2 regions of the Streptomyces sp. MK7 genome follow, and region 1 is predicted to be linked to the other one. Evidence: riboswitches for the same ligand, from Rfam matches in the RefSeq annotation. Region 1 holds a riboswitch; the other holds the start of a gene.

Region 1 (7,570 bases):
GCCGGCCCCATCCCCTACTCGATCGTCCGGGCGACGCAGTTCATGGAGTTCATGGACGCGGCCATGTCCTGGACCGCCGACGCCGACACCGTCCGGCTGCCCGCCACGCCCATCCAGCCCATCGCCTCCAAGGACGTGGCCGACGCGGTGGCGGAGGTCGCCGCCGGCGCTCCGCTGAACGGCATCCGCAACATCGCCGGCCCCGAGGTCTTCACCCTGGACGAGCTGGGCCGGATCACCCTGTCCCACAAGGGCGACAACCGCACCGTCGTCACCGACCCCACCGCCGGCATGTTCGCCGTCGTCAAGGGCGACGTCCTCACCGACAGGAACGCCCACCTCGCCCCCACCCGCTACACCGACTGGCTCTCCTGACATCGCCCTCCTGCATGTCCCCTACCAGCCGGGCAGTCCTTTCGCTGCGCCCGCCGGGTATGGCGGCGTGAGTCGGAACGTCGAAGAACCGTCCGGACCCACTTGGCACACCCTGGCCAGGACTTTCAATCCATTGGTCGTGGGTTCGAGTCCCACAGGGCCTACGACTGCGGGGGAGGGGTTCACCCCCCTGACCTGCGAAGAAGAGCTCTGGTCGGCTTCGGCTGGCCGGGGCCCTTGGAAACTGGCGAGACCCGGCCCTCCAGACCGACGAGTCGGCGGGGCTCCGACCGGGCAGGCTGATCCCGTCCTCGCCGCAAACCGACCCGGTCCGTGCCGACGTCGAACGCCGACGCTTCCCGGCCGTGGCCGCATTCACCGCAGCCGGCGTCGCGATGCCCCTCGCGCATGACCAGGAAGCCACAGCGCGCGTGCTCCGCGGCCGCACCGGGGTGGAAGCACCACGTCTTCAGATCCGCATGGCCCGGGCCGACGGCCTGCTGCGCATCGAGGTCGTCGACGACGGCGTGGGCGGCGCGGATCCCGCCGGGGGCACCGGGTTGTCCGGGGTGGAGCGACGGCTGGCGGCCTTCGACGGGATCCTGGCGGTCAGCAGCCCGCCCGGTGGGCCGACGATCGTGATCATGGAGGTGCCGTGCGCGTAGTCGTCGCGGAAGATCTCTTCCTGCTCCGGGAGGGACTGGTCAGGCTCCTCAAGGCGCGTGGGTTCGAGATCGTGGCGGCCACCGACAGCGCGCCGGGCCTGCTCGGCGCGCTGCTGGAGTTCCGGCCGGACCTCGCGATCGTGGACATCAGGCTGCCGCCCACCCACACCGACGACGGGCTCCGTGCGGCGCTGTCCGCCCGCGAACAGATCCCGGGCCTGCCGATTCTGCTGCTCTCGCAGTACGTCGAGCAGATCTACGCCCAGGAGCTGCTCGCCGACCGGGCCGGAGGGGTCGGTCACCTGCTCAAGGACCGGGTGTTCAGCGACGACCAGTTCGTCGACGTGATCCGTACGGTCGCCGCGGGCGGCACGGTCATGGATCCCGAAGTGGTCACCAAGCTGCTCGGCCGTCGCAGCCGCGTCGAACGCGAACCCCTGGCCAGTCTTACCGAGCGGGAACGGCAGGTGCTGGAGCTCATGGCCGAGGGGCGCTCCAACAGTGCCATCGCGAACCGGCTCTTCGTCAGCGAGAAGGCTGTGTCCAAGCACAGCACCAGCATCTTCACCAAGCTGGAGCTGGCCCCCTCCGACGACGACAACCGCCGCGTGCTGGCCGTGCTCGCCTACCTCATGTCCGCGCCGCGTGACGGCCGCACTCCGCCGAGCCACTGAGCCGATCAAGACCGGAACCGTGCCGCCTGGGCCGACGGGCCCAGGCACCGCGCGTAGCTCACTGCTGCCCAGAGCCCAGGGAGGGTCCGTGACCACCACGCCGTTCACGAGCCGCGAAGGAATGACACGCCGCCGCATGCTCGCAGCCGCGCCGGCAGTCGGGGCCGCCGTGTCGATGGGCGTCGCCCGCCGGGCGCAACCCCGACGCCGGACAACGGCCGCTGCCGAGGCGTACCCGAGCATGGAGAAGATCACCTGATCGTGCCACCGGCCGTCGCGCCACTGCGCCGAGCGCAGCACGCCCTTCCTGACGAAGCCCGCCTTCTCCAACGCACGCTGCTCGGCCAGGTTGGCGCACGCAGTCCGTCCAGGCCCGGAGCCGTTCGGCCCTGGTGTGGTCGAAGAGGTACTCGGCCGGAAGTCGCTCGGCCCAGGTGCCTGTGCCGCGGCCGCGCGCGGCCGGCACCAGGCCGATCGTCGGCGTCCAGCAGGTGGAGGTGGCGGCCGCCCCCAGGTGCCGGCGAACCACTCGACCCGGCCCACCGTCCGACCCCGCCTCCGCCACGGAAAGCACGCCGCCGTCGGCGCCGAGCAGGCCGTTCTCCGCGGACTGCCGGCGCAGGCCGGCCGATGAAGCGAAGCCGAACCACTGGTACGGGCCGGTCCCCTCCGGCCCGTCGAACCCGCGCTCGAACAGGTCGAGATCGTCGGCGGTCACCGGGCGCAGCGTGATCTCGTCGGGCATGGGACCGCGCCTGGCGAGGAGCACCGGCACGGCGCCGCCCCGGCCACTTCATGACCCACATCGCCCTGTGGGAGACCGACGACGTCGACCGGCTCGGCCACGTCACCGACACCCGAGTACGCCGGCCCCCGCACCCGCGACCTGTCCTGATCCACAGACGGTGCCGGTGCGGCATGCCGGGGTTTCGGTCGGGGCGGCGGCCGGTCGTGTGAGACTGCCGGTCTCCGGGTCGGTCGTGTGAGACTGCCGGTCTCCGAGAGAGAGTGCGCCGATGCCCCTTCCGTACGTGCTGTTGTCCGCCGCCGTCTCCCTGGACGGCTACCTGGACGACACCGGCCCCGATCGCCTCCTGCTGTCCAGCCCCGCCGACTTCGACCGGGTCGACGAGGTACGGGCGTCGGTCGACGCGATCCTGGTCGGGGCCGGCACCCTGCGTGCCGACAACCCGCGGCTGCTGGTCAACTCGCCCGAGCGGCGTGCCGCCCGAGTCGCCGCCGGGCAGCCGGAGTACCCGCTGAAGGTCACGGTCAGCGCCTCCGGCGAGCTGGCCCCGGACGCGCGCTTCTGGCACACGGGCGGGGAGAAGATCGTCTACTCGACCGACAAGGGCGCCCAGCGGCTGCGCGAGACCGGCATCGCCGCCCACGCCGTCGACATCGTGCCCCTGGGGGACGAGCTCGACTGGCGGCTGCTGCTGGAGCACCTGCACGACGTGCGCGGGGTGCGCCGGCTGATGGTCGAGGGCGGCGGGACGGTGCACACCCAGCTGCTCCAGCGGCGGCTCGCCGACGAGGTGCAGCTCGTCCTGGCCCCGCTGTTCGTCGGGGACCCGCGGGCCCCTCGGCTGTTCGGCCCCGGCGCGTACCCGGGCGGGCGGCTGCGGCTGGTGGAGACGCGGGCCATCGGGGACGTCGTCCTCATGCGCTACGAGCCGACCGCGCCCGGCACCGGGGCCGAGGCCGCCCCCGCGGACCGGCACTGGCTCAGGATCGCCTGCGAGCTGGCGGCGCAGTGCCCGCCGTCGCGGACCGCGTTCAGCGTGGGCGCGGTCGTCGTCGCCGCCGACGGCACCGAGCTCGCCCGGGGCCACTCGCGGGAGGGCGGCGACCCGGTCGTGCACGCGGAGGAGGCGGCGCTGGCCAAGATCGATCCGGCGGACCCGCGGCTGCCGGCAGCCACGGTGTACAGCAGCCTGGAACCGTGCGCCCGACGCGCCTCCCGGCCGCGCCCGTGCGCCCGGCTGATTCTGGACGCGGGAGTACGGCGGGTCGTCACCGCCTGGCGGGAACCGGACACGTTCGTCGAGGCCGCCAACGGGGCCGCGGTGCTCCTGGACGCCGGGGCGGACGTCGTCGTACTGCCCGAGTTCGAGGGCCTGGCCCAGGAGCCGAACCGGCACCTGGGAGGCGAGGCCCTGGCCAGGGCGGAGGAGAGGCGCTGACGGGGGCCCGACGAACGGCCGGACCAAGGGGTGCGCGAGCTGCCTCGTGGATGGCGTACACTGGTGTCATACCGACGCGGGGTGGAGCAGCTCGGTAGCTCGCTGGGCTCATAACCCAGAGGTCGCAGGTTCAAATCCTGTCCCCGCTACTGAAGGCTCAGGGCCGGAATCCGAATGGATTCCGGCCCTGAGCGTTTTCGGTCCTGAGTGCTTCCGGTCCCGGATCTGCTCGGGGAGTCCGCGTCGATCGCGTATGCATCGTGCCCCCGCTGATGACCATCACGCGCAGTGAACGGACGATCCCCCTCCGCATAACATCTGAGACACCATCAAAACCTCTGTGACTCCTGCGATGCAGGCAACTCGCCCGTTTTTCAGTACTCCTGGGCCAAAAGTCCTGGTCAAAAAGGTTTAAGGATCAAGCCGGACGGCTTGGAATCGAGCCCTCCCGTCTATTAACGTTCGATAACGCAGCGCGGTCGTCCCAGCCGTCACAAGAGGCGGCTCCGTGCGCACGCGCCGAATCCCGCGAGGGAACCGGGGAACCACCAACTTGGGGTGAATCGCGCCTCATCCACCGTGACGATACGGCTGGTTGACGCGCGTAGGAGACCTTCCCGCTCCGAACCCGTCAGCTAACCCGGTAGGCGAGACGGAAGGAAAGGAGCACGCCCGAGTGGCGTCCAACCGGCCCGCACCAGAAGCCCCGTTCGTGCCGAACCAGCGCACCGAGACCTTCGGATACGGCGGTCGGCGCCCCGACGAGGGCCCCTGGGAGGAGTGGAACCCCACCGAGGACTCCCTCCGCCCGGTGCGCGGCCGGCACCGCGTCGCCAAGCAGCGCGGCGGCGGGCTCGCCCGCAGCTCCACCGTGCTCGGCGTGGGCGTCATAGCCGCCGTCGGCGCGGGCGGCATGGCCAGCGCCAACACCGGCAAGCCCCCGGTCTCCATCTCCCTGCCCGACCTGCCCTCCGTGGAGTCCCTGCCCGCCGTGGGCTCCCTGTTCCACGACTCCGCCCACGACGACGCCCCCCAGGGTTCCGCGACCGTGCTCAGCGACGTCGGCGTGAGCTCCGCCGAGACCGGGCAGGGCAGCTCCGACGCGGGCGAGGCCCTGCGCAACCGCATCATGGCCCAGGCCGAGCAGCAGGAGGCCCAGGTCGAGACCAAGGCCCAGGAGGCCGCCGAGGCCGCCGCCGCCAAGAAGGCCCAGGAGGCCGCCGCCAAGGCGCAGAAGGAGGCCGAGGCCAAGGCCGCCGCCGAGAAGCAGAAGGCGGAGGAGGAGGCCAGGAGGAAGGCCGAGGCGGAGCGGCTGGCGGAGCTGGCCAAGCAGTACACGCTGCCGACCTCCTCCTACACCATCACCTCCACCTTCGGTCAGGCCGGCTCCATGTGGTCCTCCGGCTACCACACCGGCCTCGACTTCGCCGCGCCCACCGGCACCCTGATCAAGGCGATCCACAGCGGCACCATCACCGAGGCCGGCTGGGCCGGGTCCTACGGCTACCGCACGATCCTCACCCTCGACGACGGCACCGAGCTGTGGTTCTGCCACCAGTCGTCGATCAGCGTCTCGGTCGGGCAGAAGGTGAACACGGGCGACGTCATCGGCCGCGTGGGCGCCACCGGCAACGTCACCGGCCCCCACCTGCACCTGGAGGTCCACCCTGACGGCCAGGCCACCGCCATCGACCCGATGGCGTGGCTGCGGGGGAAGGGCCTCAACCCCTGAGGCCCCGGCCCCGGCCCCGAAGTCCGTTTACGTGATCTTTGCGGTCCGGTCCGGCGAGGCACGGAATGCGCTCCTCCAACCTGGCCGTTGATGTCCTGCATGACTTCTCTACGCAAGCTCGGTTCGTCCGATCTCGAGGTCTTCCCGCTCGCCCTCGGCGGGAACGTCTTCGGCTGGACCGCCGACCGGACGCAGTCCTTCGCCGTCCTGGACGCCTACACGGCCGCCGGCGGCAACTTCATCGACACCGCCGACTCCTACTCGGCGTGGGTGGAGGGCAACAAGGGCGGCGAGTCCGAGACGATCATCGGTCAGTGGATCAAGGAGCGCGGCAACCGCTCCGACGTCGTCATCGCGACCAAGGTCAGCCAGCACCCGGACTTCCAGGGCCTGTCCGCCGCGAACATCAAGGCCGCGGCCGACGCCTCCCTCAAGCGCCTGGGCACCGATTACATCGACCTGTACTACACCCACTTCGACAAGCCCGAGGTGCCGGTCGAGGAGATCATCGGCGCGCTCGACGAGCTGGTGAGGGCGGGCAAGGTGCGGCACATCGCGGCCTCCAACATCTCCGCCGAGCGGCTCCAGGCCTCCCTGGACTTCTCCGACCGCGAGGGCCTCGCCCGGTACGCGGTGCTCCAGCCGCACTACAACCTCGTCTCGCGCGACACCTACGAGGGCGCGCTGCGGGACGTCGCCGAGCGGTACGGCCTGGCCGCCGTGCCGTACTTCGCGCTGGCCTCCGGCTTCCTGACCGGCAAGTACCGGCCCGGTGCGACGGTGGACAGCGCGCGGGCGCAGGGCGCGGCCAAGCACCTCGAGACCGAGCGCGGCCGGAAGGTGCTCGCCGCCCTCGACGAGGTCGCCCGTGCCCATGACGCCGAGGTCGCCACGGTGGCCCTGGCCTGGCTCGCGGCCGAGCCGACGGTGGCCGCCCCGATCGCCTCGGCCCGGACGGTGGAACAGCTCCCGGCGCTGCTGGCGGTGGCGGAGCTGCGCCTGACGGACGCCGAGATCGCACAGCTGACCAGGGCGTCGGCCTGAGCCTCCGGCCCGCGCCGCCGCCCTACGGCTGAGTTCTGTAGGGGTTGTACGGGCCGTACGCGGGGTACGGCGCCACCGGCCCGGGCGCACCGGTGCCGTGCCCCGGCCCGGGCGAACCGGCCCCCGGCAGGCCGGGCCCGTGCAGGCCGGGCCCGTTCGGTTGCGTGTACGCCCCGTGCGCGTACCTCTGGGACTGCCCGTACACCCCGTACACGGGCCAGGGCGGTGCCACGACCCGCACCGGCGGGGCGGTCATCCGGGCCGCGTAGTCGAGCGCGGGCTGGGCCACCTCGCGCCGTCGCCACATCTCGTGGAGGAGCTCACGCTCCCGTACGGCGAAGTCGGCCCCGGCCCGTCCGAGGCGCCCCCGGCGGCGCAGGAAGGCCAACGAGGTCGCGTACGTCTCGTACTGGGCGACGGTCCGGGCCGCCGGCTTGCCGAGATGGTGTCCGGCGTAGTCGCGGGCCAGCCGGCGGGCCCGCATCGAGCCCAGGGCGAACGGCTCGGCCGGCGTGAGCCACCCGGCGGCGGCGTACGCGGGCAGCTCCTCGCGGACGGCCCGCAGCTCGCGCTGCCGGGTCCAGACGACCAGCCAGGTCAGCAGCCCGAACGCGGGCACCATGAAGGCGCCGTAGACCGCGAAGAAGCCGAACTCGCCGAAGGTGGACGAGCCGTTCCAGAACGCGTGCATGCCCATCGCGAGCAGCAGCCCGGCCGGTGGCAGCAGCAGGCGCCGCAGGCGTCGGCGCTCCCCGGTCAGTGTCGCGGCGATGCCGAAGCCGATGCCGGTCAGGACGGTGAACAGGGGATGCGCGAACGGTGACATGACCACGCGCACGAAGAAGGTCGCCGCGGTGACGGAGGCGATGCCCCGGCCGCCGGCCATCTGGTCGG
Region 2 (7,570 bases), on a different contig from region 1:
GAACAGCGGGTCCTCGATGGAGACGAGCGGGTAGGCCGCGACGAGCTCCTCGTAGTACTCCGTCATCTCGGCGGCGGAGCGCTCCTTGCCCTCGAAGAGGTACTTGCCGTCCTTGTAGAACTCGGAGGCGGCGACGTCGAGCGCCAGGGCGATCTGCTCACCGGGGACGTACCCGGCCTGCTTGACGGCCTCGAGGATGAGGTCGAGGGCCTCGCGGTTGGAGCCGAGGTTCGGGGCGAAGCCGCCCTCGTCGCCGAGGCCGGTGGACAGGCCCTTGGTCTTCAGGACCTTCTTCAGCGTGTGGTAGACCTCGGCACCCCAGCGCAGGGCCTCGGAGAAGGACTCCGCGCCTACGGGTGCGATCATGAACTCCTGGATGTCCACGTTGGAGTCGGCGTGCGAGCCGCCGTTCAGGATGTTCATCATCGGCACCGGCAGCAGGTGCGCGTTCGGGCCGCCCAGGTAGCGGAAGAGGGGCAGGTCGCTGGCCTCGGAGGCGGCGTGGGCGACGGCGAGGGAGACACCGAGGATGGCGTTGGCGCCGAGGGAGCCCTTGTTGTCGGTGGCGTCCAGGTCGAACATGGCCTGGTCGATCAGGCGCTGCTCGGTGGCGTCGTAGCCGACCAGCTCCGGGCCGATCTGCTCGATGACGGCGAGGACGGCCTTCTCCACGCCCTTGCCCTGGTAGCGGTTGGGGTCCCCGTCGCGCAGCTCGATGGCCTCGAAGGCGCCCGTCGAGGCGCCGGACGGGACGGCGGCACGACCCGTGCTGCCGTCGTCGAGGCCGACCTCGACCTCGACCGTGGGGTTGCCTCGGGAGTCCAGGATTTCCCGGGCTACGACGACGTCGATGGACGGCACGAGCATCTCCTTCGTGGATGTGACGCTGAAAGTGCGGGGCTTGTGAGCCTTGCGGCTAGAGCCTAACCGTCCCGGGGCCCCGGCCGACCGACCGACCGTCCCGTGGACAGGGTGACGGTACACATTGTTCCCGCCCGAAACAAAAGGGCGGGGCGGAGATGCGGAAAGACAAGGGGAACGGCCGGTGAAGAAAAGCCCCCGCCCCGGCGCGTACGGGGGAACACGCGCCGGGGCGGGGAGTCCGTGGGGACGGGGGCCCGTGGGGACGGGGGCCCGTGGGCCGGGAAGCCCGCGGGACCGGGGGTGCGGGCCTGCGGCTTGCGCCGCCCGCCGCCTACTTCAGGTGCAGCTGCTGGCCGGGGTAGATGAGGTTCGCGTCCTCGACGATGTCCTTGTTCAGCTGGAACAGCTTCTCCCAGCCGCCCTTGACGTGGTGCTCGGCGGCGATGGAGCTGAGCGTGTCGCCGGAGGCCACCTTGTACTCGCCGTCGCCCTTCTTGACCTTCTTGCCGGTCGAGGTGGTGACGGTCTTCTTCGGGGCCGGACGCGTGGCGGAGCGGTTGGCGGCCTGCTGCTCGGTGGAGCGGGTGGTGGTGCTCTTGGTCGTGGTGCTCTTGGCGGTGCTGCCGGTGGAGGCCGCGGCACCGCTGTACGGGGTGCTCGACAGCCCCTTGCCGCACACCGGCCAGGCGCCCTTGCCCTGACCCGCCAGGACCTTCTCGGCGACGGCTATCTGCTGCGCCTTGGTGGCCAGGTCGGCACGCGGGGCGTAGGCGGTGCCGCCGTACGCGGCCCAGGTGGAGTTGGTGAACTGCAGGCCGCCGTAGAAGCCGTTGCCGGTGTTGATGGACCAGTTGCCGCCGGACTCGCACCGGGCGACCGCGTCCCACTCGGAGGCGGTGGCGGCGGAGGCGTTGCCGGCCGCCATCAGCGGGCCGGCGACGGCGGCGCCGGCGACACCGGCGAGTGCGATGGCGCGGATGGCCTTGGAATGACGACGGTGCTTGCCCTTGCCGGAAAACAGCATGGATGGATCCCCTCACCGACGCCTGCGAGGTGAGCTGTCGGGTTCGGGCCGGTTGAGTTGCCCGGCCGTGCCCCTGGAGAGGCACGGCTCCACCCCAAGCCGCTCGGGCGAACTGCCCGGTGCGGCACTTACCTTGGGTCCCCCGCTCCTGCCTACGGCGCTTGACGCGACGACTGTTCCCGTACGGCCGCTGGCAGGATTCGGCGTTGCGGCAGCCGGGGCTCGCGATGGCGAGCGGTCATGACCGTAGACACGCGATCCGCCCGATTTCAAAGACGATCAGGGCTTCTGAGACTCATCCCACACTTTCACCGAATGGGACATTCGGCGCGAAATATGACGCGAACTCCCGCTAGTTCTGGGCGTTTTCGACCGGGACATCCAGGCTCTGACCGGCGACGATCTGGTTCGGGTCGGAGCCGATGGCCGCCTTGTTCGCATCGTAGAGCGCGTGCCACCCGCCCTGGACGTCAAGGGAGTCGGCGATGGATGCCAGCGAGTCGCCGGCGCGGACGGTGTAGGAGCCGGCGGAGGCGGTGTGCGCACCGTCGTCGTCCCGGGAGGCGTGCCGGCCGCCGCCGGCCGCCGCCGGGCTCTCCGCCGGGTCCTCGGCGGCGCTGCCACCGCGGTGCCGGCCGGTGCCCAGGGCTCCGGTGTCGACGAGGGCCGAAGAGCCGACGTTCTGCCCGGAGTTGTCCGAGTCGTCACGGTCGGGCGCGGTCGAAGGCGACGCTCCGGGCGTCGCGGCACCCTCCGTACCCGATCCGGGCGTCGCGCCCGACTCGGAGGTGCTGCCCTTCTTTCCGGGCGTAGGGTGCGAATCGGACGGATTCGCGGGGGATCCGGCGGACGAATCGCCCGAAGAGGAGGATTCGGAACCGGAGGCGGAATCCGAAGAGGATCCGGACGAACCGGAGTCGCCGGCGTCCTGCGACGAGTCACCGAGCCCGGGGTCGCCCACGTCGGGCGAACCGTACGATCCGGGTGTGTCACTCGACCCCGACGATCCGGACGCACGCGACGAGTCGGAGGAGTCCGAGGAACCGGAGGAACCGGAGGAACCGGAGGAACGGGACCCCGAGGACGAGCCGTCGCTCACACCCGTGTCGACCCTCGCGGCACCGGAGTCCTTGGTGAGCCCGGAGAGCAGGCCGCAGGTGGGCCAGGCCCCGGGGCCCCGGTCGGCGAGGATCTTCTCGGCCACGGCTATCTGCTGGGACCGGCTGGCCTGGTCGGCGCTCGGGGCGTAGTCGAGGCCGCCGTACGTCTCCCAGTCGTCCTGGGTCAGCTGAAGGCCGCCGTAGTAGCCGTTGCCGTTGTCGGCGCTCCAGGAGCCGCCCGTCTCGCACTGCGCCACCTTGTCCCACGTGGTGCCGTCGGCCGCGTGCGCGCCGGTCGCGCCCAGCAGCGGGATGGCGATGGCGGAGCCGGTCACTCCGGCGGTGACGAAGAGGGCCGGAGCCTGACGGGGGCGACGGTGGCGACCGTTCCCGGAAAGCATGCAAGGACCTTTCGGCGACAACAGGGACCGGCGTGGCGGGTGATGCTCGTACGCCACGCTGATGCGTGAACGTATCGGCTGACGATCCTCCGTCACAAGTTCATGCCGCGCAGATCACGTGAAGATCACACAGTTGAACGTGTGTCACCTTTGCGTCCGTCAAGACTCTCGCGCCGGGGTGAAGCGGACGGGCAGCGTCCGCAGTCCGCGCATGATGAGCCCGCCGCGCCAGCGCAAGTCGGCCGGATCCGCGTCGAGTCGGAGATCGGGCAGCCGGGTGAGGAGGGTGGCGAGCGCGGTCCGGCCTTCCAGGCGGGCGAGCGGGGCGCCGAGGCAGTAGTGGATGCCGTGCCCGTACCCCAGGTGCTGGTTGTCGCGCCGGCCGAGGTCCAGGGTGTCCGGGCCGGTGAAACGCTCCGGGTCCCGGTCGGCGGCCGCGAGCACGACGAGCACGGGGTCGCCCGCGGCGATGTCCTGTCCGCCGATGGTGAGCGGCCGGGTGGCGAACCGCCAGGTGGCCAGCTCCACGGGGCCGTCGTAGCGGAGCAGTTCCTCGACGCCGGTCTCCAGCAGGCCGCGTTCGCCACGGGCCAGGGAGCCCTGGAGCCGGTGGCGCTGCTCGGGGTGGGTGAGCAGGGCGTACGTGCCGTTGCCGATCAGGTTGACGGTCGTCTCGAACCCTGCGAAGAGGAGGATGAAGGCCATCGCGGCGGCCTCGTTCTCCGTGAGGTGCTCGCCGTGGTCCGAGGCGCGGATGAGGCCGGAGATCAGGTCCTCGCCGGGGGCCGGCTCGGCGGGCAGGGCCTCGCGCTTCCTGTGGATGAGCTCGGCGAGGTAGCCGCGCATCTTCTTCACCGACCGCGCGACCCCGCCCCGCGGGCCCTTTCCGTGGCGGATCATCATGCCCGCCCAGTCGCGGAAGTCGTCCTGGTCCTCGCGCGGAACGCCGAGCATGTCGCAGATGGCGTAGATGGGCAGCGGGAAGGCGAACTCGTGGATGAGGTCGGCGGTGCCGCGGGCCGCGAACCGGTCGATGAGGTGGTCGGTCAGTTCCTGTACGCGTGGCGCGAACTCGGCGACCCGGCGCGGGGTGAACGCCTTGCTGACCAGGCGGCGCAGCCGGGTGTGGTCCGGTGGGTCGATGTTGAGCAGATGCGTCATCAGCTCGGCCTTGCGCTCGCCGGGGATGCCGGTCTTGCCCTTGGCGTGCGCGGGCTCGTCGTGGTGCGCCGGGTTCTTGCTCAGGCGCTGGTCGGCCAGGGCCTGCCGGGCATCGGCGTAGCGGGTGACCAGCCAGGCCTCGACTCCGCTGGGCAGGCGGGTCCGGTGCACGGGTGCGTGCTCGCGGAGCCAGGCGTAGGCGGGGTAGGGGTTGCCGGCGAACTCCCAGGTGAAGAGGGGAGGCGGGGTGTCCGCGGGGTCGGTGGGCGGCTGGTCGTGCATGGGGCTGACCCTAGTCGTGGGTGGCCGTTCAGGGTTTTCGCCCCCGCCGCCCCTTCCCTTCCCGAACCCGGGGGCTTCGCCCCGGACCCCAAGGGGGTGCGTCGCCAGGTGCGGGTCTGTGGGGACCCCGGAGCCCCGGGCCCCCGCGCCCCTACTTGTCCTCCGTCTCCCTGATCGCGTCCCGGTATGCCCTCGCCGCCGCGCGCAGTGCCGCCTCCGGGTCCACGCCCTCGGACTCGGCGCGGGCCGCCAGGGCCAGAAGCTCGTAGCCGATGCCCTCGCCCTCGGGGAAGGGGACCTCCAGGCCCGCCGTGCGTACGCGGGAGGCCAGTTTGGCGGCGAGGGCGAGGCCGGGCTGGTGGAGGGGGACGCCCTCGGTGACGGACGTGCGGCGCTTCTCCTCGGCCTTGGTGCGCAGCCAGTGCTCCTTGACCTCCTCCGGCGTCGTGGCCGTCTCCTCGCCGAAGACATGGGGGTGGCGGTGGATCAGCTTGGCGACGATGCCGCCGGCCACATCGTCGATGGAGAAGGGCTCGTCCGGGTCCTCCTCGGCGATGCGCGAGTGGAAGACGACCTGGAGCAGAACGTCGCCCAGTTCCTCGCGCAGCTCCTCCCTCTCGCCCTCCTCGATCGACTCCACCAGCTCGTACGCCTCCTCGATGGCGTACTTCGCCAGTCCCTGGTGGGTCTGCCGGGACGACCACGGGCACTCGGCGCGGATGCGGTCCATGACCTGCACGAGGTCGAGCAGGCGGGCGCCGGGCAGGTCGTAGGAGGCGGGCAGCAGCTCCAGCTCCGGCATGGCGGTCCGCCCGGAGCCGGCGAGACGGGCGAGGCCGTCGGTCAGGGCGGGCTCGCCCTCGCCGGTCGCCACCACCACGACGGTCCGCCCGCCGGAGCAGGCGTCCACCAGTTCCTCCGCGCTCGGCGACGCCTCGGCCACGGTGACGCCCGCCTCGCGCAGATACGGCAACTGCGGGTGCGCGGCCGACGCGCACAGCACCTCGTCGGCCGCGTGCAGCGCCTGCCAGGCCGGCCAGGACAGCAGCCCGGGGGCGACCCGGTGGCTGGTGGTGAGCAGGACGATGCGGCCGGGGGCCGGTGGGGTCGTCGTGGAGGCGTGGTCGGTGGTGGTGTTCACGCTTCCGAACGTAACGCACCCGCCCCGGGACGCACGTGGCTCAGGCGGTCTGCTGTGCCGCCGGCGCCGAGACGTTCCGCAGCCACGGGGTCTTGGCGTCGACGCCGCCCTTCTCGACGTCCCAGGCGCCGTAGCGCGGGTTGAGGTCGATGCGGAGTTCGCGGGAGGCGCTGGACAGGGCCTTCCAGAAGGCCGGCTGGCTGGTGTCGGTGTGCAGGGCCATGGCCAGCTTCTGGGCCTCGACCTGGAGGCGGAGGTTCTCGTCGAGGCGCTGCGGCGGCACCCCGTACTGCTGGAGCCAGGCCGTCTCGAGCCCCTTGGAGCCACCCGCCTGCTGCTCGAGGCCGGTGCGCATGTCCTGCACCTCGCGCGGGGTGACGGTGACCCCCGCGTCCCGGGCGGCGCGGTCCAGCACCCGGTCGAGCACCATCTGGTGCAGGGTGTCCCGGGCGAGGGTGCCGGTCCGGGCGACGGCCTGCTCGTACTGCGTCTCGTCGGCCACCGCGGCCCGCTGCGCGCGGCGTACCTCGTCCACCCGGCTCTGCAACTGGGCGACGCTGATCCGCTGTCCGTCCACGACGGCCGCCGCGCCGGGGTGCGCGTCGTTTCCGCAGGCGGCGAGGAGAGGTGCCGCGGCGATCACGGCGGACAGGACGAGCGCGGTGCGACGGCGGCGGTGCAAGTGAACCTCCCGTTGGAGATTGCAATAACGGGTGCGGCGCGCAGCGCCTCCACCAGGGGTGGTGGACGGGCGACGGGCGGGCGCACAAAGTCTTGCGGTGATCGATGTTAGGCAGCGGGCGGGCTCCGGCCAACCCATTCGACCAACGATTCCACGGGTGTTTCAGGTACTGCCCGGTGTTCCAGGTGCTGCCGTGTGTTTCAGGGCACCGCGCCGCCCCCGCACGACGGCTCAGCCTCGGGCGCGCACCGCCCCCTCCACGGCGGCGGCCACGTCGGCGCGCAGCCCGTCGCCGGTGGGGACCGTGGTGACGTTCCCGTCCGCGTGTCCGCCGCCGACCAGCACGAAGCGGATCTTCCCGTAGTGCGGTGCCGTCCGGCTCGCCGCGGTGACCTCCGGCCGGCCGACGGCGAGGACGACGTCGCAGGAGCGCTGGAGCATCCCGTCGAGGAACGGCCGCGCATTGCCGGTGCTCTGCTCGCCGGTCACCTGGCCGTAGCTGACGCGGGCGTGGGTGGTGAGGGAGGCGTCCTGCATGCCCTGCCAGACCTCGGCCGCGGTGGTGCCGGCGGTGATGCCGTCCTTGCCGGTGAGCAGGCAGGCGTCGGTCTCGGTGTAGTGCCGGGCGCGGGTGTCCGGGATCGGCGGGCGGTCGTCGTGCCGCAAGAGCAGGACCCCGGCGACGACGAGCGCGCCGACGACGGCCGCCGCGCCCGCCGCGAGCGCGATGGTGCGCCCGCGCAGTGAGCGCAGCCGCCGGGCGGCGGCGCGCCCGGCCACGGCGAGCGGGCCGCCCGCCGGCGTCTGCGCCTCCTTGGCCGGACGCGCCTGCGTCACCTGCCTGACCTGCCTGCTCACGTGTCTCCTGCTCTCCTGCCGGCCCGCCGTCGGGCCGCCGACTCCTGCCGTTCCCCG

Evidence for each region. Region 1 has a riboswitch for cyclic di-AMP ahead of R2S09_RS02650 (M23 family metallopeptidase). Riboswitches for the same ligand answer to the same signal wherever they lie in the genome.
Region 2: it holds a riboswitch for cyclic di-AMP, as region 1 does, so the genes downstream of both, R2S09_RS24385 (transglycosylase family protein) here and R2S09_RS02650 (M23 family metallopeptidase) in region 1, are expected to answer to the same signal.

What each region holds. Positions count from the first base shown of each region.
Region 1 is NZ_JAVACL010000001.1:575,227-582,796, forward strand. It holds gene R2S09_RS02620 (SDR family oxidoreductase) at 1-375, shown strand, start outside; gene R2S09_RS02625 (hypothetical protein) at 741-1,040, shown strand; gene R2S09_RS02630 (response regulator transcription factor) at 1,031-1,714, shown strand; gene R2S09_RS02635 (hypothetical protein) at 1,773-2,459, opposite strand; gene R2S09_RS02640 (dihydrofolate reductase family protein) at 2,731-3,900, shown strand; tRNA gene R2S09_RS02645 (tRNA-Met) at 3,976-4,049, shown strand; cyclic di-AMP (ydaO/yuaA leader) riboswitch at 4,408-4,565, shown strand; gene R2S09_RS02650 (M23 family metallopeptidase) at 4,577-5,632, shown strand; gene R2S09_RS02655 (aldo/keto reductase) at 5,732-6,676, shown strand; gene R2S09_RS02660 (PrsW family intramembrane metalloprotease) at 6,699-7,570, opposite strand, start outside.
Region 2 is NZ_JAVACL010000024.1:23,681-31,250, reverse strand. It holds gene eno (phosphopyruvate hydratase) at 1-867, opposite strand, end outside; gene R2S09_RS24385 (transglycosylase family protein) at 1,196-1,888, opposite strand; cyclic di-AMP (ydaO/yuaA leader) riboswitch at 1,893-2,058, opposite strand; gene R2S09_RS24380 (transglycosylase family protein) at 2,241-3,389, opposite strand; gene R2S09_RS24375 (cytochrome P450) at 3,549-4,832, opposite strand; gene R2S09_RS24370 (nucleoside triphosphate pyrophosphohydrolase) at 4,984-5,973, opposite strand; gene R2S09_RS24365 (SurA N-terminal domain-containing protein) at 6,014-6,655, opposite strand; gene R2S09_RS24360 (hypothetical protein) at 6,887-7,513, opposite strand.